Regions from separate parts of the Bacillus sp. CGMCC 1.16607 genome, predicted to be linked through region 2. Evidence: a T-box and tRNA genes for the amino acid it is inferred to sense, from the RefSeq annotation. Region 2 holds a T-box; the other holds one or more tRNA genes.
The links. The T-box of region 2 lies ahead of pheS (phenylalanine--tRNA ligase subunit alpha). A T-box ahead of a tRNA ligase gene usually reads a tRNA of that ligase, here a tRNA-Phe.

Region 1 (15,417 bases), 250 kb from region 2:
GGTCGGCGGTTCGATCCCGTCATCCTCCACCATATAACCTTGCCGGTGTAGCTCAATTGGTAGAGCAACTGACTTGTAATCAGTAGGTTGGGGGTTCAAGTCCTCTCGCCGGCACCAGTTTTACTAGTACGAGCCATTAGCTCAGTTGGTAGAGCATCTGACTTTTAATCAGAGGGTCGAAGGTTCGAGTCCTTCATGGCTCACCATTTAATTTAATCATGCGGGTGTGGCGGAATTGGCAGACGCACCAGACTTAGGATCTGGCGCCGCAAGGCGTGGGGGTTCGACTCCCTTCACCCGCACCATTCACTTTAATAGACGCGGAAGTAGTTCAGTGGTAGAACACCACCTTGCCAAGGTGGGGGTCGCGGGTTCGAATCCCGTCTTCCGCTCCAAAAAGTGCCGGGGTGGCGGAACTGGCAGACGCACAGGACTTAAAATCCTGCGGTAGGTGACTACCGTACCGGTTCGATTCCGGTCCTCGGCACCATTTATAAAATGCGCCCGTAGCTCAATTGGATAGAGTGTCTGACTACGGATCAGAAGGTTATGGGTTCGACTCCTTTCGGGCGCGCCATATAGAACGGGAAGTAGCTCAGCTTGGTAGAGCACTTGGTTTGGGACCAAGGGGTCGCAGGTTCGAATCCTGTCTTCCCGACCATTCTAAACTAACTAATATTGGGGTCTTAGCTCAGCTGGGAGAGCGCCTGCCTTGCACGCAGGAGGTCAGGGGTTCGATCCCCCTAGACTCCACCAATTAAATTTAAAATTATGGCGGTGTAGCTCAGCTGGCTAGAGCGTACGGTTCATACCCGTAAGGTCGGGGGTTCGATCCCCTCCGCCGCTACCATAATTTTGGACTTTTAGCTTAAAAGGCTGAACATTTATTGGACCTTTAGCTCAGCTGGTTAGAGCAGACGGCTCATAACCGTCCGGTCGTAGGTTCGAGTCCTACAAGGTCCACCATTTAATATTTTTTTCGCGGAGGAATACCCAAGTCCGGCTGAAGGGATCGGTCTTGAAAACCGACAGGCGGGTTAAACCGCGCGGGGGTTCGAATCCCTCTTCCTCCGCCATATTTATTTAAAAATGGCTTAATATTATCGCGGGGTGGAGCAGTCTGGTAGCTCGTCGGGCTCATAACCCGAAGGTCGCAGGTTCAAATCCTGCCTCCGCAATAATCCATCTAATGGTTCCGTGGTGTAGCGGTTAACATGCCTGCCTGTCACGCAGGAGATCGCGGGTTCGATTCCCGTCGGGACCGCCATTATATGTGGCTCAGTAGCTCAGTCGGTAGAGCAAAGGACTGAAAATCCTTGTGTCGGCGGTTCGATTCCGTCCTGAGCCACCATTTTAGTAATGCGGGTGTAGTTTAGTGGTAAAACCTCAGCCTTCCAAGCTGATGTTGTGAGTTCGATTCTCATCACCCGCTCCATATTGGGCCTATAGCTCAGCTGGTTAGAGCGCACGCCTGATAAGCGTGAGGTCGATGGTTCGAGTCCATTTAGGCCCACCATATTTATTCATTAACATTTACTATTCCGCAGTAGCTCAGTGGTAGAGCATTCGGCTGTTAACCGAACGGTCGTAGGTTCGAGTCCTACCTGCGGAGCCATTATGGGGAAGTACTCAAGAGGCTGAAGAGGCGCCCCTGCTAAGGGTGTAGGTCGGGTAACCGGCGCGAGGGTTCAAATCCCTCCTTCTCCGCCATAACATTTTGGCCCATTGGTCAAGCGGTTAAGACACCGCCCTTTCACGGCGGTAACACGGGTTCGAATCCCGTATGGGTCATCTATTAAAGAGCTATCGATATTGTATCGTAGCTCTTTTTTATATTATAGGAAAAGTAGATTGCTATTTACTTTTTTCCTATAATATAAAGAATAATTATATTAACAATAAAAAGGGTTGACCAAAATAGGTCAACCCTTTTTATTTGTTTTCATACAATCTGCTTCCTTTGGCTTTCTATTCAATCATACTTCTCCTTGCTAGGTGCTAGCTTGTTTCCTGGATTATTTAGGTCAAATTCAGAACTAACTCCTGTGGAGGGACCACGAAACATATCCCCTGTAGCTAATATTTTCCCATCTGGTGCATCGAATAAAGGTGCAGGAATATCTCCTCCAGCTTGTTTTAATAAAAATTCTTCTTCTTTATTTGCCAATGTAACTCCACCTTTTTTAATTTTTTAGTTACTATTATTGTTTTATTTTGTCTAAATTCCTTTAATATATGTCGGATCAGATTGAATTTGCTCATTTATTCTCGCAAATACGTCTTTCTCCTCACTTATTGTCTGAAAGTATTACAAGGATTTCTAATGTTAAACAAGAATAATACAAGAAAGCTAGTGAATACGATTCTAAAAATCAATACTAAATGCCTCTAACATTTCTTCTCTTATAAAGTGATTCAATCTATCTAAAGGTATCTTGGCAACTAAATTAAAGGATGGGGAAAAAATGGTCGTGAATACGTTATATCCAACCGACTTTCAAATGCATTTGTTTCATGAGGGAAATTTATTTCAAGGTTATCAGTTATTTGGTTCGCATGTGTTAATGAAAGAAAATCAGATTGTCACTAGATTTTGTGTATGGGCTCCAAATGCCCAAATTATCAGACTTGTCGGTGATTTTAATAATTGGAATGGAACCGAACACTCCTTTCATAGAGTTAATAAAGAGGGCATTTGGATGCTAATTGTTCCAGAAAATTTAGAAGGCTGTTTATATAAATACGAAGTGATTTATTCAACGGGTGAACGGTGTTTAAAAGCAGATCCATTTGCATTTTATTCTGAAATAAGACCAAATACTGCTTCTATTGTTTATTGTCTTGATGGATATCAATGGATGGATTCAAAGTGGCAGCAAAAAAGGGAAAAAGATCTTAGTTTATCGAAGCCAGTGGTCATTTATGAACTCCATCTCGGTTCATGGAAAAAGCATAATAACGGGCAATTTTTGTCATATAAAGAATTGGTTCGTGAATTAATTCCCTATGTGTTACAGCATGGTTTTACTCACATTGAATTATTGCCTCTTGTCGAGCACCCGCTCGATGATTCTTGGGGATACCAAGGGACAGGTTATTTTTCACCTACTAGCCGTTATGGTGAACCCCATGATCTCATGTATTTTATTGATCAATGCCATCAAAATGGTATTGGAGTCATTCTCGATTGGGTTCCTGGTCATTTTTGTAAGGATGGTCATGGATTGTATCAATTTGACGGAACACATCTTTATAGCTATGAATATGGTCCGGATCGGGAAAATGATGTTTGGGGTACGGCAAATTTTGATTTAGGGAAACCTGAGGTTAATAGTTTCCTCATTTCTAATGTGCTTTTTTGGATGGAGTATTTTCACATCGATGGTTTTCGTTTAGATGCTGTTGCAAATATTATTTATTGGCCAAATGCATATGAAAAAAAGCCAAATCCATTTGGAATTGCCTTTTTGAAAAAACTAAATCAAGTAGTGAAAGATTTTGATCCTAGCGTAATGATGATTGCGGAGGATTCAACGGATTGGCCTCAAGTAACAGCCCCGACTAAATATGAAGGTTTAGGCTTTCAATATAAGTGGAATATGGGTTGGATGAATGACATCTTAGAGTATATGGTGACTCCAGCAAATAGGAGAAGCGGGGTCCATCAAAAGATTACCTTTTCATTAGTTTACGCTTTTACGGAGAATTTTGTCTTACCATTTTCCCACGATGAGGTTGTTCATGGAAAAAGGTCAATTCTAAATAAAATGCCGGGAGACTATTGGCAAAAGTTTGCCCAGGTTAGATTATTACTTGGTTATATGTTCGCTCATCCTGGAAAGAAACTTTTGTTTATGGGATTTGAGCTTGGACAATTTGATGAATGGAAGGATAAAGAACAGCTAGATTGGCAATTAATTGAATTTGACATGCACCGAAAATTGAATGCATATGTTAAAGAATTAATAAGGATTTATAAACGCTCTAAGCCCTTTTATGAGTTGGATTATTTACAAGCAGGATTTGAATGGATTGATGTTCATAATTGTGGGCAATCGATTTTTTCTTTTATAAGAAGAGGCAAGGAAGAAGAAGATTTTCTGATCATTGTGTGTAATTTTACAGAAAAAAATTATTCGAATTATAAAGTTGGAGTGCCAGGTGAGTTAAAATATCGGGAATTATTCAATAGTGATCAATTGGATTATGGTGGTAGCGGTCATATTAATAGAAAAATTTTAATGGCTAATAATGAGGAATTTCACGGCCAGCCTTATCATATCAAAATGAATATTGCTCCGTTTGGTATATCCATTTTGCGACCTGTGAAATCAAGAAAGGAGAGAAAAGGTAGTGGGAAAGAAAAAATGCGTAGCTATGCTTCTGGCAGGGGGAAAAGGGAGTAGATTAAATTCTCTCACGACGACAATCGCGAAACCAGCTGTTCCATTTGGAGGAAAATACCGGATTATCGATTTTACATTAAGTAATTGTACGAACTCAGGAATTGATACAGTGGGTGTGTTAACCCAGTATCAACCACTTCTATTAAATTCATATATCGGAATCGGAAGTGCATGGGATTTGGACCGAATGGATGGCGGGGTCACTGTACTTCCTCCATATAGTGAATCTTCTGATGTGAAATGGTATACCGGAACGGCTAGTGCAATCTATCAAAATATGAATTATCTTCAACAATATGAGCCAGAGTATGTACTAATCTTATCGGGGGATCACATCTATAAAATGAATTATGAATTCATGCTCGACTATCATATGGAGAAAGGAGCAGATGTAACCATTTCGGTTATTGAAGTTCCTTGGAATGAGGCTAATCGGTTTGGCATTATGAATACAGATGATGAGATGAGAATTACTGAATTTGAAGAGAAGCCAGCTGTACCGAAAAACAATCTTGCTTCAATGGGAATATATATATTTAGTTGGAATGTTTTGAAGGAATATTTAGCGAAGGATGATGAGAATCCCACCTCAAGTCATGACTTTGGAAAAGATGTAATTCCTTTATTACTTAAAGATCAAAAGAAAATGCTCGCCTATCCATTTAAAGGCTATTGGAAGGATGTTGGGACAGTTAAAAGCCTATGGGAAGCGAATATGGATTTATTAAATAATAGCTGTGATTTAGATTTATTTGATTACACTTGGCGTATTTATTCTGTTAATCCAAATCAACCACCACAATTTATTGCTCCCTGCGCAGAAGTACTAGATTCTCTAATAAATGAGGGTTGCCTAATTGAAGGGGATGTTGAAAGGTCAGTACTTTTCCAAGGTGTTAAAGTTGAAAAAGGAGCGGTTGTTCGCGAATCCGTCGTTATGTCGGATGCAGTGATTGGGAAAAACGCTTATATAGAAAAAGCGATTGTTCCTGCTGGAATCCAAATACCAGAAGGCGCTATTATTTATGGAAATGAAGTGGATGGAGAGATTTTGTTAGTAACAGAAGATTTATTAAAAAAAATAATCTGAGATATATAGAATGATCATGATATAGGGTGGGGAAGCGCAGATGAATAGACAATTACTAGGAGTTATCGATGCGACGGCTTTTCATGAAGGTTTAGAGGATTTAATGATTCACCGCTCACTAGCAGCAGTTCCTTTTGCAGGGAGATACAGATTGATTGATTTTGTATTATCCAGCATGGTGAATTCGGGGATTCGAAGTGTGGCTATTTTTCCAAAATTTCAATACCGTTCGCTAATGGATCATTTAGGATCAGGGAAGAATTGGGATTTAAATCGAAAACGAGATGGGCTTTTCTTTTTCCCTTCCCCTAATATTGAAGGCAATAGTCAAGGATTTGGCTGTTTTCAACATTTTGCCGCAAATATCGATTACTTTAATCGAAGCATACAGGAATATACGATTATTTCCAACTGCTATACGATTTCAAATATAGATTATAGGGATGTATTGAAAAAGCATATTGAATCAGACTGTGACATTACAGAAATAACGAGAGAAGGTAGATCCATTGGAATGTTCATGCTTAAAACCTCGTTATTAGTAGATTTGATCAATCATCGTAATGAAACAGGATATACAACAATGCGAGATATTGCTTTAGATATAAACCACTCATATAAGATTTGTCGATTTGAGTATGATGGCTATGCGGTTATGATTGATTCCATACAAAAGTATTTTTCCACTAGTTTGAATATGCTTGATCCAACTATTTGGAAACAAGTATTTTTAAAAAATCGTCCTATTTTCACAAAGGTAAAAGATGAACCGCCGACAAGATATTTTAAAGGGTCTGTTGTTCAAAATGCAATGATTGCGAATGGTTGTCAAATTGAAGGCGAATTGGAAAATAGTATTATTGCGCGCGGGGTCAAAATAGGAAAAGGGTCTAAGATTACTAACTGCATTATTTTACAAAAATGTCAAATTGGTGAGAATTGTATATTAGAGTCGGTCATTTTAGATAAAGATGTAAGAGTAGAAGATGGAACAGTGATGATCGGGACTGCGAATAAACCTCGAGTCATTCGAAAAGGCACTGTTCAAGGAGCGTTGATTAAATCGTGAAGGTGTTATTTACCGTTTCGGAATGTGTTCCGTTTATTAAGTCTGGGGGTCTTGCAGATGTTGCTGGTTCTTTGCCAAAAGAGCTTGTGAGTCTAGGTACAGACGTAAGGGTGATACTTCCTAAATACGGAAGGATTGCAGGAACTTATCGTAATCAGATGAAAAAAGTAAAAGAGTTTACCGTTCCGCTTGGTTGGAGAACTCAATATTGTGGCATCGAAGAACTAGTTCATGATGGTGTGACTTATTACTTTATTGATAATGAATATTATTTTAAACGTGATGGGTTATACGGCTATTATGATGATGGAGAACGTTTTTCATTTTTTTGTAAAGCTGTCTTAGAAAGCTGTGAGCATTTAGATTTTTTTCCAGATGTGATTCATTGTCATGATTGGCATACAGCGATGATTCCGTTTTTATTAAGAGTTCAATATTATCAGAAGGAACGCTATGGTTTTATCCGAACGGTGTTTACGATTCATAATCTGCAATTTCAAGGGATCTTTCCAAAGAGTGTTTTAACGGATTTATTAGGTGTCGCAGAAAGGTATTTCCAACCTGATCAGCTAGAGTTTTTTGGGAATGCAAATTTTATGAAAGGTGGAATTGTAGCGGCTGATAAGATAACGACCGTCAGTCCTACCTACCGTTCGGAGATCCAGTCATCTTTCTTTGGCGAAAAGCTTGAAGGCCTGTTAAAGCTAAGAGAGGAAGATCTGATTGGGATATTAAATGGAATTGATGAAGATTTTTATAATCCTATGAAAGATGATTACTTAACATACAAATTTGGAATAAAAGATTTAAAAAATAAACAGAAAAACAAAAAGGAAATTCAAAAGTACTTCCAGTTGCCAATAAAGAAAGAAACTCCTTTAATGGTGATGATTACGAGATTAACGAAACAAAAAGGACTCGATTTAGTTTCCTGTGTTTTAGAGGAGATGCTACAAGAGGATATTCAATTGGTTGTCTTAGGTACTGGGGATTGGGAGTTCGAACAATTTTTCCAAAGTAAAGCGAAAGAATATCCGGAAAAATTAAATGCACATATTGGTTTTGATGAAGGATTAGCCCATAGACTTTATGCTGGAGCAGATTTGTTTCTAATGCCTTCTCTTTTTGAACCTTGTGGTCTTGGGCAACTGATTGCTATGAAATATGGAGTGATTCCCATTGTTCGTGAGACAGGTGGCTTAAATGATACGGTTCATTCCTACAATGAAATGAGTGGAGAGGGGAATGGATTTTCATTTCAAAATTTTAATGCACATGACATGCTTTTCACGATTAGAAGAGCGATTCATTTTTATCATGATAAGCAGGTGTGGCGGAAAATTGTTCAAGCGGCAATGTCGAAGGATTATAGCTGGGCACAATCGGCATTTAAATACAATCAGCTATATGCGGAGCTTGTGACAAGGAGTGAAAGCCATGTTTTCTAATAAGGAGCTATTTAAAAGTGAGTTTGTTAACCGAGTTGAAAGAATGTCGGGAAAGAGCTTTGCGGAAACCACAGAACGTGACCAGTATCAAGCATTAGGAAATATGATTCGTGAGTATGTAAGTAAAGATTGGATTGCAACCAATGAATCGTATCGTAAAAACGGAACAAAGCAGGTTTATTATTTATCGATTGAATTTTTATTAGGGAGGTTACTGGAGCAAAATATATTAAATTTAGAAATAGAGGAATTTGTTGAAAATAGCTTAAAGGAGCTTGGAATTTCATTGCAAGGCATTGAAGAGGTTGAAGCAGATGCAGCATTAGGGAATGGCGGCCTAGGGAGATTGGCCGCTTGTTTTCTTGATTCCTTAGCTTCTCTTGGATTGCCTGGGCATGGCTGTGGAATTCGCTATAAGCATGGACTATTTGAGCAAAAAATGGTCGATGGGTATCAAATCGAGCTTCCCGAACATTGGCTTCGGAATGGTCATGTGTGGGAAGTACGCAAATTAGACCATGCGGTTGAAATTCCTTTCTGGGGTCAGGTCGAGAGCAGAATGGAAAATGGTAGGCTTGTTTTTCACCATGTAAATACGGAAAATATTACTGCTGTGCCTTATGACATGCCTGTAGTAGGTTATAGGAATCAGACAGTAAATACGCTTAGATTGTGGAATGCGGAGCCATCCGCCTATCCGATTCATAAAAATATATTGAAATATAAACGTGACACGGAATCGGTTTCGGAATTTTTGTATCCAGATGATACACATGACGAGGGGAAAATCTTAAGATTAAAACAACAATATTTTTTAGTTGCCGCTAGTATTCGCTCCATTGTTCGATCCTTTCGCAAGCAACACTCAAGCCTACTGCATTTTCATGAATATGTGAGTATTCATATCAATGATACTCATCCTGTTTTAGCGATACCCGAACTTATGCGTTTTCTCATTGATGAAGAAGGATTTGATTGGGAACAGGCATGGAAAATTACCACGAAAACGATTTCTTATACGAATCACACCACCCTATCCGAAGCACTTGAGCGTTGGCCTATTCGAATTTTTCAACCGCTGCTGCCACGAATATATATGATAGTGGAGGAAATGAATGAACGATTTTGCAGATCTCTTTGGGATAGATATCCGGGTGATTGGAGGAAAATCGAACAGATGGCTATCATTGCCCATGAGGAAGTGAAAATGGCGCATTTAGCGATTGTAGGTTCATATAGTGTGAATGGAGTGGCAAGAATTCATACGGAAATCTTGAAAATGCGGGAAATGAACTTATTCTATCAAGTGTTTCCTACAAAATTTAATAATAAGACAAATGGAATCACTCATCGCCGTTGGTTGTTGAAGTCAAATCCAGAGCTTGCAAGGCTAATTACGGGGGCAATTGGTGAAGAGTGGGTTTCGAGTCCTGAAAAGCTTGTAAATTTGATGGATTTTAAGAATGATTCATTATTTTTGGAACAATTATCTAAAGTAAAAGAAGTGAATAAAATACAATTAAGTAAGACGATTTTTCAAAAATCAGGAGTAATAGTTGATCCTTCTTCTATTTTTGATATTCAAGTTAAAAGACTCCATGCCTACAAAAGGCAGCTTTTGAACATTTTACACATTATGCATTTGTATAATCTATTGAAGGAAGATTCAAGCTTCACCATGTCACCGAGGACGTTTATTTTTGGCGCAAAGGCGTCTCCAGGTTACTATTTTGCGAAGAAAGTAATTAAACTGATCAATACGGTTGCGAAGAAAATAAATGAAGACAGTTATGTATCGAATGTGTTAAAGGTTATTTTTCTTGAGAATTATCGTGTGTCATTAGCGGAAGAAATTTTTCCTGCGGCAGATGTAAGTGAACAAATATCGACAGCCAGCAAAGAAGCTTCAGGTACAGGAAACATGAAGTTCATGATGAATGGGGCACTGACGGTCGGCACAATGGATGGGGCTAATGTTGAGATATTTGAAAGAGTGGGTCCAGATAATATTTTTACATTTGGTCTAAGTGCAGATGAAGTGTTGCGTTTTCAAAAACAAGGTGGCTATCGTTCGGTGGAATATTATTCTCATGATAAACGGATTCGTAAAGTTCTTGACCAGCTTGTGAACGGCTTTTTTAAAGAAGATGATGAATTTGAAATCATTTTTGATTCATTACTGGCACAAAATGATCAGTATTTTGTCTTAAGGGACTTTGCTTCTTATGTTGAAATTCAAAAAGATGTCGGAAAAGCGTTTTTGGATAAAAAAGAATGGTGGAAAAAAAGCTTAGTAAACATTGCCCAATCAGGATATTTCTCAAGCGACCGCACCATCAAAGAATACTCAACCGAAATATGGAGAATTCAAGCAAACGAAAACGCTTCACTTTAGCACATCACCGCATTGGGGGTCAGTCCCCCATCGCTTTAAAGCGACGGGGGACTGACCCCCAATGCTTTAAAGCGTGAAAGCCCACTGTCCTTTAGGACAGTGGGCTTTTGTGTTAAATAGGTTATAGGAAGTATCCTAGGAATAGACCGATAGATAGTAGAAAACCGAAAATGGTGTTCGTTTGGGCTGTTGCTTTCATTGCTGGCATCATTTCGATTGGCATGCTTTTTCCAATGAATCCTTTCGTTGCTTTTATCGCTTTTGGTGCACTAAGCAACACGATAGCTGCCCAAGGTGACGCAAGTTGAAGGATAATCAGCATGAAAACCCAGATAAAAGAAACAATAAACATCCCTGCTAATAGTGTAATGGCTTTATCTCTACCAAGTAATATTGCTAAGGTTTTGCGACCATTTTCCTTATCGCCATCCAGATCACGAATATTATTTGAAAGCATGATCGCTCCAACTAAAATAAAGATAGGTATAGAAATTAGGACACTGCTAGTATCAACCATTCCAGTTTGTATATAGAAGGAAATGAGAATGATTAACATCCCCATAAAAAATCCAGAAACTAGCTCGCCAAATGGCGTATAAGCAATTGGTATTGGGCCACCTGTATAAAAATACCCTACCGCCATACATACTAAACCAATGACAGCAAGCCACCAGCTAGAATTCATACAAATATAAATACCTAATAGAACAGCTAAACCATAAAAGCTAAGGGCAATAGATAAAACAGTTTTAGGCTTTACGCCATCTCTAACAATCGTTCCACCAATACCAACTGACTTTTCATTATCAAGACCACGTTTAAAATCATAATACTCATTAAACATATTTGTGGCTGCTTGTATGAGTAAACTTGCGATAAGCATTGTAAGAAAAAGTCCAAAATGAACTGTATGCTCTTGAACAGCAAGTGCTGTACCTAATAAGACTGGAACAAAGGCTGCCGTTAATGTGTGAGGGCGTGTTAATTGCCACCATTTGCGAAATCCTTGGTTGGATTCAACAACCGAACTAGAACTGTTAGGCTTCATCTGTGGTTGCATAATCTTCTCTCCCCTTTGAAATTCTTTATATGAATTAATTACTTTATAATTTAACACCAAACTATAGTTTAGAAAAAGTTCGTTGTAGTGTCAATGATTTATTATCCTCAAAAAAGGTTAAGCCTTCCATTCATAAGTATAAATGAAAATAGAGGAGATACTTAGTCAATAGTGATCTGTTTTATTGACATTCTATTGAACGGAGTAGTATGTTAAAATAGACTTAAAAGGTATGGATTGCAGTCATTATTGACTGGTTTTGGAGGGATTTTTTTGGTTACCATCCAAGAAACGGAACTAATAGAAGGAATTCGATCTGCTCTTATTCGGTCAAAAAATTTAAATAAGCCGATATTAGTTAGCGAAGTCCATAAAATTGATAAGATTAATCCGCTTTCTTTTTTTTATGCTGGAAAAGAATTATTTCATGGAGAAAGATTTTTTTGGAAAGACCCATCGGATATGTCCATTATTGTTGGACTTGGAATATGTAAGCAAATACAATCGGATCAATCAAAGGACCGGTTTTTTCATGTTGAAAAAGAGTGGAAAACATTCATTCAGGATGGAATTGTTCATGCTACCCATTCAGTACATGGAGTAGGTCCAACCATGTTTGGAGGATTCTCTTTTGATCCTTTAAAACCAAATACCGATCTGTGGTCAAAATATCCTCATACATTATTTCATCTTCCAAAGTATATGCTATCGATTATTGAAGGACAAACTTATTTAACAACAAATATTTTATGTACAAAGAATGATGATGAATCTTTAGCAATGAAGGTGAATAACGAAAGGACTAAGCTTTTAAAGCAATTAACTGAACCATTTTTTGAAAAAGAAAATAACCCATATAATATAGAAGAAATGAATCCTGACGGCTGGAAAGAGTCTGTGAAAAACGCAGTAGCTGATTTGCAAAAAGGGACTTTGAAGAAAGTTGTGCTAGCTAGGGAACTTAGACTCATTTTTAACCAGGTAATTGAAGTGGAAAGTGTCCTACATCATTTACTTAATGAACAAAAGAAAAGTTTTGTGTTCGCTTTTGAATCAAATGGTGATTGCTTTATAGGTGCTTCGCCGGAAAGATTGGTGAAAAAAGAAGACAAAGTATTGTTTTCAACTTGTTTAGCTGGATCAACAGCGCGAGGAAAATCTGTCGAAGAAGATGATCGACTAGGTAATAATTTATTATCAGATTCAAAAAACTTAATTGAGCATCAATACGTAGTCGATATGATCCGAAAGGCGATGGAGGACTTTTGTATTGAGCTTACAATACCTAATGAGCCTGTATTAATGAAAATGAAAGATATTCAGCATTTATACACTCCTGTAACAGGTATTAGTAAAGAAAATACTTCATTGCTGCAAATTGTAGAGCATTTACATCCAACTCCTGCACTTGGGGGGATGCCTAAGCTCCAAGCGATTGAAAAAATACGAGAGATAGAAGAGATGGATCGAGGTTTTTATGCCGGACCTATCGGTTGGTTAGATACAAATGGAAATGGAGAATTTGCCGTTGCGATACGCTCGGGACTAATCCAGGGAAAAGAAGCTTCCTTGTTTGCCGGATGTGGTATTGTCGAAGACTCAAATGCGGATAGCGAGTATGAAGAGACGAATATCAAATTCCGCCCGATGTTAAACGCACTTGGAGGAAAAAATAAATGAATTATCAAGAAGCATTAACCGCTTATACCGCAGCTTTTGTTAATGAATTGGTTCTTACGGGTGTACGCGATGTTGTGGTAAGCCCAGGTTCTAGGTCAACACCTATGGCCATGATGATGGCTGAACATCCGGATTTAAAAATTCATATTCAAATTGATGAGCGCTCAGCAGGTTTTTTTGCTTTAGGGATGGCTAAGGCAATAAAAAAACCTGTCGCTTTACTTTGCACATCTGGCACAGCAGCAGCTAATTATTATCCAGCTGTGATAGAGGCGAAATATTCAAGAATTCCTTTAATTGTGATTACTACTGATCGACCACCTGAACTAAGGGAGGTTGGTGCTCCACAAGCCATCGATCAAATCCATCTTTATGGGAATCATGTAAAAGCCTTTTACGAAATGCCATTGCCTGAAAAGGAAAGTACTCTTATTCGATATGTTCGTATGACCTGTGCTCGTGCTGTAAGCACTGCATGCTGTCAGCCAATGGGACCAGTTCATCTGAATTTTCCATTCCGCGAGCCATTAATCCCATTGCTTGACAGTGAGAAATTATTTGAAATGGAAGAGCGTTCAGATCGATATGTACAGATTGAAACGGGGAATTGGACGTTAGACAGCAAACGCTTTGCTTTATTGGCTAATGTGTTAGCTGAAAATCGGAATGGTGTGATTGTTGTAGGACCTTTGGATGACGAAGAGTTAAATAAAGAAATCATCCAATTAGCTAAACGACTTTCTTTCCCTATCCTTGTTGACCCGCTTTCACAATTACGGAGCGGGAAGCATGAGGACCGGTACATTGTGGATTGTTATGATAGTTTTTTAAGAAGTGATGATACGAAAACATTTTTACAACCAGATATCATTCTTCGCTTTGGCGCTATGCCTGTTTCAAAAGCCCTATCTATTTTCCTAAAAGAAAATCGCACAAACAATCATTTAGTTGTTGATGGTGGAAGTGGCTGGAGTGATCCATCTGCTTTAGCATCCAATATGATTCATTGTGACGAGAGTCGATTTTGTCAATCCATCCTATCGCTATTGCCAGAAGATCTGGAAAATCAACATTTACAAGATTGGCTGGCGCTAAATGAAATGGCTAAAGAACAAATGTTATCGGTTAGGGATTTAAGTGATATGGATGAAGGAAAACTATTTGCTTTATTAGCAGATTTGCTTCCAGATGACTCAACTTTATTTGTTGGAAATAGTATGCCTATACGGGATTTAGATTCGTTCTTCTTCTCAAATCAAAAATCAATAAGAGTAATGGCCAATCGAGGTGCTAATGGAATTGATGGGGTGATCTCATCAGCAATAGGGGCTGCTGTCTATTCTAATAAAATGTATTTAGTATTAGGAGATTTAACCTTTTACCATGATTTAAACGGACTTCTCGCTGCTAAGCTCTTAAATATCGATATCACGATTATAATCATTAATAATAATGGTGGCGGAATCTTTTCCTTTTTACCACAAGCAAATCATCCGAAAAATTTCGAATTACTTTTTGGGACTCCATTAGATTTAGATTTTAAACATATTGTCAAGATGTATAATGGTTCCTATAAGAAAACAGAGAACTGGGATGAGTTTCTATCAGCTTTTTCAAAGACAGTAGATGAAAAGGGTCTAAAAGTTCTGGAAGTTCCGACAAATCGTGAAAAAAATGTTGTACATCATCGAGAATTGTGGAATTCTGTTTCCCGGGAAATAGAAAACTTCATTGCTAGTGGAAAGCGATGAAGTTTCTCGTTGACGATATAACCTACCATGTAGAGATATGTGGTGAAGGGCATCCCCTATTATTACTCCATGGCTTTACTGGTAGGGGAACGAATTGGATGCCATATTGCTCTACTATAGGAAATAAAGCTAAACTAATTATGCCTGATATTATTGGACATGGGCTGACAGAACATCCTGAAGTTCTTGGAAGATATGAGATAGAATCTGTAGCAAAGGATTGCATTTCTATATTGGATCAACTAGGAATTGAACAAGTTGATCTTCTCGGTTATTCAATGGGGGGAAGATTAGCCATTTCGTTGGCAATTCTTTTTCCAAATCGAATTAGAAAATTGATTTTAGAAAGTGCCTCCCCTGGACTTGCAACGGAAGAAGCAAGAAGAGAAAGGCAACAAGCAGATGAAAAGCTTGCTCATTTTATTAAAGAGAAGGGTATAATAGAATTTGTCGATTACTGGGAGGATATCCCTCTTTTTCAGTCCCAAAAATCTTTACCCGAAATTACAAGAGATAGA
Region 2 (15,417 bases):
ATCTTCTTCTAGGTCTAAGTCATCTATCTCTAGCTCATCTAATGGCTTTTTCTTCGCTTTCATGATTCCTGGTAAAGAAGGGTAACGAGGCTCATTTAAACCTTGTTGAGCTGTTACTAAAACTGGTAATGTCGTTTCGATAACTTCAGAGTCACCTTCAACATCACGGACAATCAATACATTTTTACCATCAATTGTTAGCTTCGTGATTGTAGTTACATATGGAATGTCCAATAGTTCAGCAACACGAGGGCCAACTTGACCCGAGCCACCATCAATCGCAACATTTCCTGCTAAAATTAAATCAGCGTTTTTATCTTTTAAGTATTCAGCAATGATTTTTGAAGTAGTAAATTGGTCTCCATTTTCAATATCATCTTCAATATTGATTAAAACTGCTTTGTCAGCGCCCATTGCAAGAGCCGTTCTTAATTGTTTTTCAGCTTCTTCTCCGCCAACGGAGATGACAGTTACTTCTCCACCTTGTGCATCACGTACTTGAATAGCTTCTTCCACCGCATACTCATCATAAGGATTGATGATAAATTCTGCGCCGTCTTCATTTATTTTTCCACCTGAGATGGAGATCTTTTCCTCTGTATCAAAAGTTCTTTTCAATAAAACATAGATGTTCATGTTTTCCCCTCCAGAGTCATTCGTTAGTTTGAAAAAAAATTATTTACCTTTAAATTGTGGCTCTCTTTTTTCTAAGAAAGCTTGAATGCCTTCTTGTCCATCTTCAGAGCCAAACACTTTGCCAAACAGTACCGCTTCTTGTTTTACTCCGGCATAAAATTCAGGAGTTTTAGCATAATTTAATAGCTCAATGGCTGCACTAATTGATACTGGACTTTTCTTAGCAATTTTTCTCGCAATCTTGTAAGCGTTTTCCATTAACTCATCATCAGGATATGCATGATTAGCTAATCCACACTGTACTGCTTCGATTCCCGTTATCGGATCGCTTGTGAAAAGCATTTCAGCAGCACGAGCTACTCCTACAAATTTAGGGAGACGCTGTGAACCCGCAAATCCAGGAATTAAGCCCAGTTGTAATTCTGGCAGACCTAATTTCGCATTTTCTGTTACGAGACGGAAATGGCAGGCCATGGCAAGTTCCAATCCACCACCAAGTGCTGCACCATGAATAGCTGCAATAATTGGTTTGGGAAATTTCTCCATTCGTTCGAATAGGTTTTGACCGTATTCACCAAGTTGTGAAAATTCCTCTTCAGATTCCACTTCTGTAAATTCTTTTATATCTGCTCCTGCAGAAAAGAATCGACCCTCTCCATGAATGACAATCACTCGAATCTCGTTGTTATGCTCAATTTCATCTAATACGGCTGACAATTCCTTTAAAAGCCCTGATGATAAGGCGTTTGCTGGTGGTCGCTCAATCGTAATGGTTGCAATCTTTTCTTCAAAAGACCACTTTAAAAAATCCATTTCTTATCCCCCTTCAGAATACACATTAGGAAGTAGGTATTTTAGAATAGCCACAGCCATTGATTAAGAGCTGATGAACGGCTGATGATAGAGAGATTAAATCATATCGCTGTTCATTCATTACCCATGATGTAATCGTTTCATCCATCGTTCCAAAAATCATTTGGCGTGCAAGCCTTACATCTAATGTTGGGCTAAACTCACCTTTTTGCTTACCTTCTTCTAAAATAGTATCGACTACATGCAAATAGTTTTTTAGTACTTCATTAATTTTCAGGCGCAAATCTTTATTCGACTGTCTTAATTCTAATTGTGTCACAATTGCTAAGTGGCGATCTTCAGAAAGAAGTTGAAAATGAGATTCGACCATCATTAATAATTTCTCTACTGCACTGTCTTTTCCTGCAATTTTATTTTCGATTTTTTCAATAAAGGTTCCCATTTTTTCTTGAAAAAGTGAGATCAAGATATCTTCTTTATTTTTAAAATAAAGGTAAATGGTTCCATCTGCAACTCCTGCTTGTTTTGCAATTTTCGAAACTTGGGCTTGATGATAACCATTTTCGGCAATAACAACTACAGCCGCATCAATAATTTGCATATATTTAGGTTTGTTTTTTTTCATTCATACTCACTCCAATGATGACTCTTTACATTAATAAAAATATGAATGAATCATCATTCATATTTTTATAATAATAAGAAACTTGATTAATGTCAAGAACACACGCAATATTATTAGAATATTTTCATTATGGAATGATGGACAAGCTGTGTGCAAAAATGAAGAGTCGATATTCGACTCAATAAAGTCTTTTACGCTTGTTTAATATCATCTAATTTTTTCTTTTCCTCATCAACAAGTGCTCTACGCAAAATTTTACCGACAGCTGTTTTTGGTAGCTCTTTTCTAAATTCATACATTCTAGGCACTTTATAAGCAGCTAAATGTTTTCTAGCGAATTGATTCAATTCATCTTCCGATACGCTGGAACCTTCTTTTAATACAACGTAGGCTTTAACTGTTTCACCCCGATATGGGTCTGGGATACCAGCTGCAACCACTTCTTGTACTTCAGGGTGCTCATATAAAACCTCTTCAATTTCACGAGGATAGATATTATATCCACCGGCAATAATCATATCTTTCTTCCGATCAACAATATAAAAATAACCATCTTCGTCCATATATCCTAAATCACCTGTTAATAACCAACCATTTCTTAATGTTTGTGCTGTATCCTCTGGTTTATTCCAATAGCCCTTCATTACTTGCGGTCCTTTTATAGCAAGTTCCCCTACTTCACCTGGTGGTAGCGGTTCTCCTGTTTCCAACGATAAAATTGCAGCATCGGTTTCAGGCCAAGGTACTCCAATACTACCCTTTATTCTAGGACGATCCCATAAGAAATTCGCATGAGTGACAGGTGAGGTTTCTGTTAACCCATATCCTTCTACTAGTTTTCCTCCCGTTACCTCTTCAAACCTCTGTTGAACTTCAACTGGAAGGCCAGCTGAACCACTAATACAGGAATCAATAGATGATAAATCATAATTCTTTACATTCGGATGATTTAGTAATCCAATATAAATCGTTGGTGCTCCCGGAAATAATGTTGGTTTTTGTTTATGAATAGTCTTTAATGTGGTTTCTACATCAAACTTAGGTAGTAATATCATTTCATATGCCTGCATAATGGATAAGATCATAACAGTCGTCATTCCATACACATGAAAAAATGGCAATAAACCTAGTACTTTTTCTTCACCACGTTTACATTTATACATCCAGGCCTGACACATGACTGCATTGGATACAAGATTTTTATGTGTAAGCATGACACCTTTCGGAAACCCGGTTGTTCCACCTGTGTATTGCAATAAGGCGATATCCTCTTCAAAATCAAAATCAGGAGTCTTTATGTTTCGGGCAGGTTGCTTCAAAATCTCTGTTAATAAATGATTATTTCCTTCGTGCTTTACATTTACCACAATACCATATTGTTTCTTCTGAATAAATGGATAAATCAAATTTTTAGGAAATGGTAAGGCGTCTTTGATAGCGGTTACAACAATATGTTTTAAACTAGTATTTGGCATTACTTTAGTCACTCTAGGAAATAAAATATCGAGAGTAATCATTATCTTCGCACCAGAGTCATTCATTTGGTACTCAATTTCTCTTTCCATGTAAAGTGGATTTGTCTGAACTACCACCCCACCAGCTAGGAGAACTCCATAATAGCTAATGACAGATTGGGGGATATTCGGTAGCATAATCGCCACACGATCACCTTTTGTAATACCAAGCTCCTGCAAGTAGCCTGCTAACTTTAAAGATTTTTCATAAATTTCTTTAAAGGTGCTCTCTTTTCCCATAAAGTGTATCGCAACTTTATTAGGGAATTCTTTTGCTGCATTTACTAAATATTGTTGTACAGGTTCTGAAGAAAAGGACAATGTAGAGGGAATCTCAGCTGGGTAGTTCTTCAACCATGGCTTTTCTACGATCATAACAGACCCTCCTTATTTTTAGAATTATAAAAAAATTCCAAATTTAGATACTCCTTTTGATTATAATATATCCGACTTTTCAAAACAATAAGAAAAGCGATAGCACACTTGTAAACTCACGGCAAACAAATGATGCTGGATCTGGACAATCTAAAAAACCACCTAGTAATTAACTAGGTAGTCAAATTCATTTCATGCTTATGCAAAAAACAACAAGTATATGAGGCCGATTAACATGAAGGTACCACATAAAACAAGCAAAATCTTCGCTAACTTTTCCAATTTATTCGCTCCTTACAAGATCCCTGCTCCGATGACATAGGAAAGACCCACCGATATTACTAATGCAATAAAGCCGACAGCCCGATTATCTTTTTCAATCTCTTCATCAATTCTAAATTTAGGAGTTAAAAATTCAAAAATAAAATAACCAATTAGCAATAGAATAAAGCCAAAAACACCCCAGCTTATGGCTGTTAAAATACTATCATGCTGCATTATGGAGAATCGAAAAATATTTGCCACACCAAATATTTTCCCTCCTGTTGCCATAGCAACAGCAACATTACCATTTTTTATTTCATCCCAATTTTTATATTTGGTTACTAGTTCAAATATCGCTAAAAACACGATCATACAAAGGATGACAACACTATAATTGGCAGCAGTACGGACAAATTCATTCTCCCAAAAATTACTCATAATGCGCCCTCCCTTATTTGAATTCGACGATGGTTACACCGATTCCACCTTCACCCGCATCACCAAATCGTGCTCTTTTAACTGAGCGATGGTTCTTCAAGTACTCTGTTACACCTTGGCGAAGAGCACCTGTTCCTTTACCATGTATGATTGATACTCGAGGGTATCCAGCTAATAAAGCATCGTCAATATACTTCTCTACTCTTAAAAGAGCATTTTCATAACGTTCACCGCGAAGATCCAGTTCCAAACTAACATGGAAGTCCTTACCCTTCACAACGGCAACTGGTTTAATCTCTTTCTGCTTTGGAGTACTAATGTATTCCATTTCCTTCTCATGAACCTTCATCTTTAGGATTCCTATTTGAACTTGCCATTCTTTATCCGCAGTTTGTTCAATAAGAGTGCCCTTTTGATCAAACTTTAGAACCTTTACTTCATCACCACTCGAGAAAGTATGAGCCTTTTTATTTACCTGAATATTTTTTGAAGCCTTTTTCACTTTTGGAGTAGCTTCCTCTAAGCGTTTTCTTGCTTCAATTAATTCATGCTCTTTCACTTCGGCATTTTTTTCGATTCTCAATTTACGAAGCTCTTTAATAATATGTTCAGCTTCTGCTTTTGCTTTTTCCACTAAATCAGCTGCTTTTTCTTGTGCTTTTTCAAGCATCGAATCCTCTTGTTCATAAAATTGAACCATCTGGTTTTGGAGATCTTTATGAAGCTTCTCAGCATTTTTCAAATAATCATTTGCTTCTTGTCGATCGTTTTCTGCTTCTCGCTTACTTTTTTCTAATGAGGCAATCATGTTTTCAATCTGATTCGTTTCTGTACTAATTTGGTTGCGTGCATTTTGAATGACATGATCACTTAATCCAAGGCGCTTGGAGATTTCGAACGCATTACTTCTTCCAGGAACGCCGAGTAGGAGTTTATAGGTTGGGCTTAGTGTTTCTACATCAAATTCAACACTCGCATTTACAACTCCTGTTCGGTTATATCCGTATGCTTTTAATTCTGGATAATGGGTAGTCGCAATGACCTTCGCACCACGATGATACACTTCATCTAATATTGAAATGGCTAAAGCTGCTCCCTCTTGCGGATCTGTTCCTGCTCCAAGCTCATCGAAGAGAACAAGACTATTGAAGTCAACTTTGTTAAGTATATCCACAATATTTACCATATGAGAGGAGAATGTACTTAAACTTTGCTCGATCGATTGTTCATCTCCGATATCAGCATAAACATTATCAAACACGGCAACCTCTGAACCATCTAGGGCAGGGATTTGCATGCCAGCTTGTGCCATTAGGACGCAAAGTCCTACTGTTTTCAACGTAACCGTCTTACCTCCAGTATTTGGACCTGTAATGACGATTGTTGTATAGTCTTTTCCTAATATTACATCATTAGCAACGACTTCTTCTTTAGGAATTAAAGGATGACGCGCTTTATACAATGTGATTCTACCATCTTGATTAATAAATGGTTTGGATGCTTTAATTTGATGAGCATATCTTGCTTTCGCAAACATAAAGTCTAATTCGCCTAATACATAGACAATTGTTAACAACTCTTGTTCAAATTCAGCAACAAAGGCAGAAAGCTCCATTAAAATGCGTTCAATTTCAAGTTGCTCCTTCACCCTAATTTCTTGCAGTTGATTATTTAATTGTACAATCGCTTGAGGCTCTATAAATAACGTCTGACCTGATGAGCTCTGATCATGAACGATCCCGCCATAATTACCACGGTATTCCTGTTTAACTGGAATGACAAAGCGATCATTTCGAATGGTAATAATCGCATCTGAAAGCATTTTTTGTGCATTCGACGAACGGATCATGCTTTCTAATTTTTCACGTACTCTTGATTCATTTGAACGGAGCTGCTGTCTTAGAGCACGTAAAGTATCACTTGCACTATCCAAAACCTCTCCACTTTCATCGATGGCATTCTTAATTCTTTCTTCCAATTCTGCCAGCACAATGATTTTTCCCACATAGTGGGCTAATATCGGTAGTTCAACTTCGTCTGCTACCATATCCTCAATAAATCGTTTGATTTTTCTACTCACATGGACCGTACTTGCTACTTGGTTCAATTCATGTGGACTTAAAACACTACCTATTACAGATCGTTTGACATGAGAGTGAATATTATAAATTCCGGATAAAGGAACGTTTCCTTTTAGACGGAAAACCTTAGCTGCTTCGTCTGTTTCTTCTTGCCATTTCACCACTTCATCATAATTATTGGAAGGAATTAAATTCCTCACTTTTTCTTGTCCTAATGTGGATGAGACAAAATTTAATAATTGCTCCTTCACCTTCTCGAATTCTAAAACTTTGAGAACTCTTTGTTGCATGGAGAAAACCTCCTCTTTACTCATCTATTTCTTTTTTTATTTTTTAAAAACTTAAGTAGTTCTTCCTTATCATAAGCATTAAGGACAGTTTCTTTTTTAATCCAGCCTCTTTTTGCTGTTGAAACACCAATTTCCATTTGAGAAAGTGTTTCTTTAAAGTGAGCATCGGTATTAATAACGATTTTAACCCCTTCTGCTTGAGCTTTACTTACATTTTCAGCAGATAAATCTAACCGATTTGGATTTGCATTTAGCTCTAATACCGTATTTGTTTCTTTTGCCAATTCGATTAGCTGATCGATATCGATGGAATAGCCTTCTCTTTTACCGATCTTTCTTCCTGTAGGATGTGCGATAATATCAACATGAGCGTTTACTAGAGCATTTTTCAAACGACCCATGATTTTTTCTTGTGATTGAGAAAAGGCTGAATGAATGGAGGCGATAACAATATCCATTTCTGCTAATAGATCGTCATCGTAATCAAGAGTTCCGTCTGGCAAAATATCCATCTCAACTCCTGACAGAATAAGAATATCCTCATATTTTTCATTTAATTTCTTTATCTCAGCCTTCTGCTTTCTTAATCTTTCAGGGTCCAATCCACCTGCTACCTTTAAATATTGAGAATGGTCGGTGATCGCCATATATTGATATCCCTTTGCACGGCAAGCTTCGACCATCTCTTCGAGCGAATGGGCGCCATCACTCCACGTGGTGTGCATATGAAGATCACCTTTTATATCCATTAATGTAATAAGATCATATTTTTCGTTAAAATGTTCGACTTCACGCCCATCTTCTCTTAATTCAGGTGGAATAAATGGAAGTCCAAAATGTTGATAAAAGTCTTTCTCAGATGAAAAGGTAATGGTTTCCCCAGTTTCAATCTTTTCGACCCCATATTCACTTATTTTCTCGCCACGTTCCTTTGCAAGCTGCCTCATTCTTACATTATGATCCTTCGAGCCTGTAAAATGATGTAAGGTTGTTACAAATTGCTCTGGTTTAACGAGACGAAAATCAACGGATACATCATATTCAAAATCAAGAATGACAGAAACCTTTGTATCGCCAGCTGCAATGATTTCTTTTATATTGAAAAGTTTAAGTAGCTGTTCTCGAACTTTTTCTACCTCATTTGTTGCAATAATATAGTCTAAATCTTTGATTGTTTCACGCATTCTTCTTAGACTGCCAGCACGTGAATATTTTTCGAGTCCGCTTATTTTTTTAAGTTCTTCCTCAATTGTATTAGCAATCGGAAGCATATAAGCAATTGGTAATCGTTCAGGTCTTGCCCCGACGTTTTCAATTGCTTGAAGAATCTTCTCTTCCGTTTTTATTCCGAAACCAGAAAGTTCTTGAACCTTTTTGTTATGACATGCTTCTTTTAAGTCTACAATATTTTTAACTCCGAGCTCGGAGTATAGTTTTGCAATTTTCTTCCCACCTAAACCAGGTAGTTGGAGGAGGGGAATTAATCCTTTAGGGACTTCTTCCTTTAATTGCTGCAATACAGTTGATTGACCTGTTTGAATATACTCCTCAATCACAGTTGCGGTACCTTTACCAATACTAGAGATAGTTGTAAAATCACTGATTTCGGATAAGTCACGACCATCTGCATCTAATGCGGCTGCCGCCTTTCGAAAGGCAGAAATTTTAAAACTATTTTCACCCTTCAATTCCATATAAATAGAGATTGTTTCCAATAATCGAATGACTTCTTTTTTGTTTAGCACCATTTCGATGAAACACCGCCTTTATCTTTTCATTATGCGATATTTTTCAATATATTAACTTGGGCTTGCGTTTAATAACAATTGATAGTGGTGGTATTTCTTCAAATAAGACATCATATTAAGAGACTGACCCTAAAGGAATATCCTTTTTGGCTCAGCCCTTAGCAGCAATATAGTCAAACCACATTTCTTTGATTTGTTTTGAAAGAATCGGTGTGTGATTGATGATTGCTTTTGCAATGGATGAATCCTTTAATGGTGCTTGAATGAAATCTAATGGTAGAAGAGCAGCTATGTATAATAGTATTAGTAGAAGTAAGTAGACTTCAATAACTCCAAGTATGCCTCCAGCCCAAACATTCAATTGCTTTAAAATCGGTATATGTGCAATAAAATCCAGCATAGTACCGATAATTTGTAACAGAATTTTCACTGCAAAGAAAATGGCGGCATAGGCAATTGCACGATAGTACGCTTCTTCAATATTGTTTCCATCAAAAATAAATTGTAACGGATTTTCGTTTCCTAAATTCGGGTATGGGACCCATAATGTTAATTTTGGGGCTAAGTCATCATAATACATACTAGCAACGATAAACGCTACTATAAACCCAGTTAAATGGATTAACTGAAGGATGAAGCCCCTCTTTAAACCTACGAAAAAACCAATCAATAAAATGAAGAGAATGGCTATGTCTAGCATCTATCATTCATTCCTTTACACTATTTAATTCAGATTCTAGTGTTTCATATTTGTCTTTAAGTTTAACTAGATCATTCATTGCGTTTAGCGCCGTTAGGACAGCCAATTTACTGACATCAAGTGAAGGATTCTTCGAACCGATTTCACGCATTTTATCATCGACCATCGAGGCGACCAACCTAATATGACTAGTACTTTCTGTACCAACTATCGCATACTGCTGTCCATATATATCTACTGTTGTACGAATTTTTTGTGTTCCTGACAACGATCATTCACCCCTATTCTAAAGAATCCTAATCCATATCATACCATGAATAACAAATAGGTGAAAAGTGTAAGCATACAGACACCCTTTAACGAATTAACGCGCTGGGGGTCTGACCCCCAGCGCGTTAATTTGTTAAAGCGTTTTTATTATCCTCTTAGTACGGCACCTGTTTTTTCTTCGAGTGCGTTTAGGACTTGTTGGTGTGCTTTTGTGATATCTTCGTCCGTTAAAGTACGCTCTGGATCAAAGTATTTTAATGAGAATGCGATGGATTTCTTGCCTGCTTCGAGGCGATCTCCTTCGTACAAATCAAAGATGCTTACTTCTTTTAGTAATACCCCACCGGCTTCTTCGATAACCGTTTTTAACGTGTGGGCTGATTTTTCTTGTTCTACAACCAAAGCAATATCACGAGTAATCGACGGATATCTTGGAATGGATTGATATTTCAGCGGCTCGTTTACTGTTAATAGAACATCTTTTAGATTGATTTCACATACATACGTATCTTTCAAATCTTTATCCTTTTGTACTTGAGGGTGAACTTGGCCAACAAAGCCAATACTTTTTCCTTCAAGGAATAATTCCGCTGTACGACCTGGATGCATGCCCTCTATTTCATTTTGACGAAATTCTATTCTTTCTAACAGTCCAAGCTTCGAGAATAATCCTTCCAAAATTCCTTTTAATACATAGAAATCAACAGGCTTTTTCTCCCCTTGCCATAAATGTGAATGCCAAAGTCCTGTTAACGCAATCGCCAAATGCTCACGCTCTTCTGGTAATTCCTCTTTTCCATTCGCTAAAAATACTGCACCCGTTTCATAAACGCCTGTACTTTCATTTTGTCTAGCAGCATTATATTTTAGGACATCTAGTAATTGAGGAACAATGCTTAAACGAAGTAAGCTACGGTCTTCACTCATTGGCATCGCCAAACGAATAGGCTCACTATTATTCAAAGAATATTGTTTGACCTTATCCTCGCTCGTTAAAGAATAAGTAACGGCTTGATAAAGACCTACACTTTCCAAATATTGGCGGACAATTCGACGTTTTAATTGATATTCTGTTAAAGCCCCAGGTGTTGAAGATCCAACAGGTAATGTCGTTGGAATTAAATCATAACCATATAGTCTCGCAACTTCTTCCACTAGATCCTCTTCAATCGTAATATCACCACGTCGAGTTGGTACTGTCACAGTGAAGGTTTCGTTATCTGTTTGCACTTCAAATTGTAACTTTGCAAAAATATTTTCTACCGCTAGAACATCCATATCGGTTCCGATGACACGATTAATTTTTTCTAATGTTGTTGTTACTACTGCTGGTTTTATTTCAAGAGTATCTACTTCCACCGATCCTTCTAAAACTTCTCCACCTGCATATAGCTCCATTAAATTAGCAGCTCGTTCTGCTGCAGCACGCACTCTATTTGGATCTACCCCTTTTTCAAAACGGGCACTTGCTTCACTTCTTAATCCGTGAGCTTTAGAAGCTTTTCGAACCGAACTTCCTTTAAAATAAGCAGATTCTAGTAGAATCGTTGTAGTGTCATTTGTCACCTCAGAGTTTGCCCCACCCATGACTCCCGCAAGAGCCACTGGAACTTGACCGTTTGTAATCACTAATTCATCACTAGCTAATGTTCTTTTCGCATCATCAAGTGTGACAATTTCTTCCCCTTCATGAGCAAGACGGACTAAAACTTCTTTCGAACCAAGTCGATCATAATCAAAGGCATGTAGAGGTTGGCCGTATTCTAATAAAATATAATTGGTAATGTCGACAACATTATTATGTGGACGAATTCCCGCTGCCATTAGGCGTGTTTGCATCCATAAAGGTGCAGGACCAATCTTAACATTTTTTATTACTTTTCCAACATACAATGGATTCTCTTCTTTTGCTTCAACAGCAATTGAAATATAGTCAGAAGCTTTTTCTGAACCAGTTGTTAGATTCGCTTCTGGTAATTTCACTTCTCTTCCTAAAATCGCAGCAACTTCATAAGCAACACCAAGCATGCTTAAGCAATCAGAGCGATTAGGAGTTAATCCAAGTTCAAGAACTTGATCATCACGATTTAATAATGCAAGTGCATCTGTACCAACTTTTGCATCATCAGAAAATACATAAATTCCTTCGGCAAATTCCTTCGGAGCTAATTTTCCTTCAATACCTAATTCTTGCAGAGAACAAATCATCCCATTCGATTCTTCTCCACGAAGCTTCGCACGTTTAATTTTAAAATCGCCTGGTAAGACAGCTCCAACGGTTGCAACGGCAACTTTTTGCCCCTTCGCTACATTTTTAGCTCCACAAATAATTTGAACAGGTGCTTCCTCGCCGATATCTACTAAACATTTACTTAATTTATCTGCATTCGGATGCTGTTCACGTTCTACGACATGACCAACTACTACTCCACTAATTCCTTTATTTAAAACTTCTACACCCTCTACTTCGATCCCGCTTTTTGTAATTTTTTCAGCGAGCTCAGTAGCAGAAATACCAGACAAATCAACATAATCTTGTAGCCATTTATAAGAAACGTACATGAATTTAATCCTCCTAGTTTTTACTCGTGAATCTGAAATTGCTTTAAGAAACGAACATCATTTGTATAGAAATGGCGAATATCATCTACACCATATTTCAGCATTGCAATCCGTTCAGGTCCCATTCCAAATGCAAATCCCGTATATTTCTTTGAATCGTAGCCAGCCATTTCAAGCACATTCGGATGAACCATCCCAGCCCCTAAAATTTCAATCCAACCTGTTCCTTTACATACACTACAGCCGCTGCCGCCACAAATTTTACAAGAGATATCTAATTCCACTGATGGCTCTGTAAACGGGAAAAAGCTTGGGCGTAAGCGAATGTTACGATCCTGGCCAAACATTTTTTTTACGAATACCTCTAATGTTCCTTTTAAATCACTCATACGGATGTTTTCACCAATGACTAAACCTTCAATTTGCATAAATTGATGTGAATGTGTCGCATCATCATTATCACGACGATACACTTTACCTGGGCAAATAATTTTGATTGGACCTTTTGCTTCATTTTTTTCCATTGTTCTTGCTTGTACTGGTGATGTATGGGTACGTAATAGGATTTCTTCAGATATATAGAAGGAATCTTGCATATCCCTTGCAGGATGACCTTTTGGCAGATTAAGCGCCTCAAAGTTATAGTAATCCTTTTCTACTTCAGGACCTTCGGCAATGGAATAGCCCATTCCAATAAATAAGTCTTCAATTTCCTCGATAATTCTTGTTAATGGATGATGATTCCCTTGTCTAACAGGTCTGCCTGGTAAGGTAACATCAATTTTTTCAGAAGCAAGTTTGGCGTTAATAACATCCGCTTCTAATTTACTTTGTTTTTCCTCAATTTTAGATGAAATGGCTTCGCGCACCTCATTCACGAGTGCACCCATTTTCGGTCTTTCTTCTTCAGATAATTTACCCATTCCACGTAAAACCTCAGTGATTGGTCCTTTTTTACCTAAATAAGCAACACGTACATCATTTAATTGCTTAAGGTCAGAAGCCGCATCAATTAAACGAATGGCTTCGGTTTGCAGTTCTTTTAAACGCTCTTGCATTTTTGTTCCTCCTTTAAATTTCGCATGATTTTTTTCCAATAAAAAAAACCTCTAATCCCTAAAAGGGACGAGGTTTAATCGCGGTACCACCCTTATAAATGTACAACAATATGTATACATTCACTTCATTGAAGATAACGGCTTAGCCGATGCACCTTTACACTTTTTAAGTGGTCCCGGTGCCAACTCAGGAGGTGAACTTCACTTAGCCCTTTTCATAAAGATGCTTTCAGTCTATGGCATCTTCTCCCTAGAAGTTAGGTATTAGCTACTTTTCTCCGTCAACGTTTTTGTATCATGCAGTTTTGCTGATTATTATATTATAAAATGCTCACAGTTTCAAATCTGTTCTTAAATATTTTTAAAATAATATAGTAAAATTCCTGCTGCTACAGATACATTTAACGATTCGCTTTTTCCAAAAATCGGAATATATAGGTTTTGATTGGTTGCCTTCAATATTTCTGCTTGAATTCCATTTCCTTCATTTCCTACGATCAAAGCAAATGTGGATGTTGGTTTAACTTCTGTGTAGACCGTTCCATTCTCTAAGGCGGTGCCATAGAGTGGGATATCCGCTTTCTTTAATTTTTCAATCCATTCGAACAAATCGCCTCTAATGATTGGTAGGTGAAAGTGACTGCCTTGTGCAGATCTTAATACTTTTGAATTATAAATATCGACACTACCATTCCCTACGATGATGGCATCAATTCCAGCTGCATCTGCCGTTCGAATAATCGTGCCAAGATTACCTGGATCTTGAATTGAATCGAGGAGTAGATAAGTTCTTCCGTCAATCACCTCTTGATTAGGTTGGTTGCAGACTGCAAAAATCCCTTGTGAGGTTTCCGTTTCGGCTAATTCTTTAACAATCTCTTTATTTATTTGCGTCATGGGAGTTGATCCATAATTGATTCTTGCAGGAATTTCAACTTCCTCAGAAACGATGAGTTCTAATACAAGATTTTCAACTTTTAATGCTTCCTCTACAAGATGAAAGCCTTCAACTAAAAATGTTCCTGTATTTTCTCGTTCTTTTTTTGTATGTAACTTTTTCCATTGCTTCACTTGTGGATTTTTCGAAGAGTGAATGTATTTCATTAGGTTCTCTCCTTTGCGTAATCCAGCTCCAGCGCATAGCCCCTCGAGGTCAAATGTTCGCCACCCAAAAAGTCAAAGAACGACTTTCTGGGTAGCGAAGCATTTGCTTGTAGGGGCTGATCAAGGCGCTTCTGCTTTTTGATTAGCCTTTTCAATTTTATTATTATAGCCTATCTATCATACATAATAAAAGCAAAAATGGAAAATCATATGAAGGAAATGGAAGAAAGGGGTTTGATGTATGAATTTAAATTTACGTAATGCGATTGTCCATAATGTTTCTGGCAACAGCCAAGAGGAATTAAGAGATACCATTGTCGATGCCATTCAAAACGGGGAAGAGAAAATGCTTCCAGGCCTTGGTGTACTCTTTGAAATTATTTGGAATAATTCAAACGAACAAGAAAAAAAGGAAATGTTAGAGGCATTAGAGCAGGGTTTAAAATAAATATTTTATATAAAAGAACCCCGAAGCTCGGGGTTCCTTTTTGCTTATTCGTAAGTAATTTTATCAACAGTTTCTTTGTCTAAGCGTTTTGTCACTTCAACGATTAATTTAACCGCATTTTCGTAATCATCACGATGTAGCATAGCTGCATGTGAGTGAATATAACGTGTTGCAATCGTAATTGCAAGCGAAGGTGAACCTTTATGTGCTAAATGCATGGAACCAGCGTCTGTTCCTCCACCTGGAATTGCATCAAATTGGTATGGAATTCCTAATTCATCAGCAACACCCGTTACAAAATCGCGTAAGCCTTTATGGGATACCATGGATGCATCATATAGAATGATTTGTGGACCTTTACCCATTTTACTCATGGCTTCTTTTTCCGAAATTCCAGGTGTATCTCCTGCAATTCCAACGTCCACTCCAAAACCGATATCTGGTTCAATAATATTAGCCGATGTACGCGCTCCTCTTAAACCAACTTCTTC

Region 1: it encodes a tRNA-Phe, which carries the amino acid that the T-box ahead of pheS (phenylalanine--tRNA ligase subunit alpha) is inferred to sense. The anticodon was not compared.

The regions. Positions count from the first base shown of each region.
Region 1 is NZ_JBHUJX010000025.1:972,823-988,239, reverse strand. Features, by position in the region: tRNA gene ACFSO7_RS21575 (tRNA-Val) at 1-32, shown strand, start outside; tRNA gene ACFSO7_RS21570 (tRNA-Thr) at 42-117, shown strand; tRNA gene ACFSO7_RS21565 (tRNA-Lys) at 131-206, shown strand; tRNA gene ACFSO7_RS21560 (tRNA-Leu) at 221-305, shown strand; tRNA gene ACFSO7_RS21555 (tRNA-Gly) at 321-395, shown strand; tRNA gene ACFSO7_RS21550 (tRNA-Leu) at 402-490, shown strand; tRNA gene ACFSO7_RS21545 (tRNA-Arg) at 501-577, shown strand; tRNA gene ACFSO7_RS21540 (tRNA-Pro) at 585-661, shown strand; tRNA gene ACFSO7_RS21535 (tRNA-Ala) at 681-756, shown strand; tRNA gene ACFSO7_RS21530 (tRNA-Met) at 774-850, shown strand; tRNA gene ACFSO7_RS21525 (tRNA-Ile) at 890-966, shown strand; tRNA gene ACFSO7_RS21520 (tRNA-Ser) at 984-1,076, shown strand; tRNA gene ACFSO7_RS21515 (tRNA-Met) at 1,105-1,178, shown strand; tRNA gene ACFSO7_RS21510 (tRNA-Asp) at 1,192-1,267, shown strand; tRNA gene ACFSO7_RS21505 (tRNA-Phe) at 1,276-1,351, shown strand; tRNA gene ACFSO7_RS21500 (tRNA-Gly) at 1,362-1,435, shown strand; tRNA gene ACFSO7_RS21495 (tRNA-Ile) at 1,440-1,516, shown strand; tRNA gene ACFSO7_RS21490 (tRNA-Asn) at 1,541-1,615, shown strand; tRNA gene ACFSO7_RS21485 (tRNA-Ser) at 1,620-1,710, shown strand; tRNA gene ACFSO7_RS21480 (tRNA-Glu) at 1,720-1,791, shown strand; gene ACFSO7_RS21475 (hypothetical protein) at 1,973-2,167, opposite strand; gene glgB (1,4-alpha-glucan branching enzyme) at 2,466-4,406, shown strand; gene ACFSO7_RS21465 (glucose-1-phosphate adenylyltransferase) at 4,354-5,496, shown strand; gene ACFSO7_RS21460 (GlgC family sugar phosphate nucleotidyltransferase) at 5,537-6,565, shown strand; gene glgA (glycogen synthase GlgA) at 6,562-8,013, shown strand; gene ACFSO7_RS21450 (glycogen/starch/alpha-glucan phosphorylase) at 8,003-10,408, shown strand; gene ACFSO7_RS21445 (1,4-dihydroxy-2-naphthoate polyprenyltransferase) at 10,530-11,468, opposite strand; gene ACFSO7_RS21440 (isochorismate synthase) at 11,742-13,148, shown strand; gene menD (2-succinyl-5-enolpyruvyl-6-hydroxy-3-cyclohexene-1-carboxylic-acid synthase) at 13,145-14,899, shown strand; gene menH (2-succinyl-6-hydroxy-2,4-cyclohexadiene-1-carboxylate synthase) at 14,896-15,417, shown strand, end outside.
Region 2 is NZ_JBHUJX010000025.1:723,349-738,765, forward strand. Features, by position in the region: gene ACFSO7_RS20115 (electron transfer flavoprotein subunit beta/FixA family protein) at 1-636, opposite strand, end outside; gene ACFSO7_RS20120 (enoyl-CoA hydratase) at 676-1,449, opposite strand; gene ACFSO7_RS20125 (fatty acid metabolism transcriptional regulator FadR) at 1,475-2,074, opposite strand; gene ACFSO7_RS20130 (long-chain-fatty-acid--CoA ligase) at 2,266-3,963, opposite strand; gene ACFSO7_RS20135 (DUF350 domain-containing protein) at 4,258-4,665, opposite strand; gene ACFSO7_RS20140 (endonuclease MutS2) at 4,679-7,036, opposite strand; gene polX (DNA polymerase/3'-5' exonuclease PolX) at 7,057-8,784, opposite strand; gene ACFSO7_RS20150 (CvpA family protein) at 8,936-9,484, opposite strand; gene zapA (cell division protein ZapA) at 9,492-9,752, opposite strand; gene pheT (phenylalanine--tRNA ligase subunit beta) at 9,902-12,316, opposite strand; gene pheS (phenylalanine--tRNA ligase subunit alpha) at 12,337-13,374, opposite strand; T-box leader at 13,435-13,668, opposite strand; gene ACFSO7_RS20170 (TrmH family RNA methyltransferase) at 13,726-14,478, opposite strand; gene sspI (small acid-soluble spore protein SspI) at 14,720-14,926, shown strand; gene ACFSO7_RS20180 (M42 family metallopeptidase) at 14,971-15,417, opposite strand, start outside.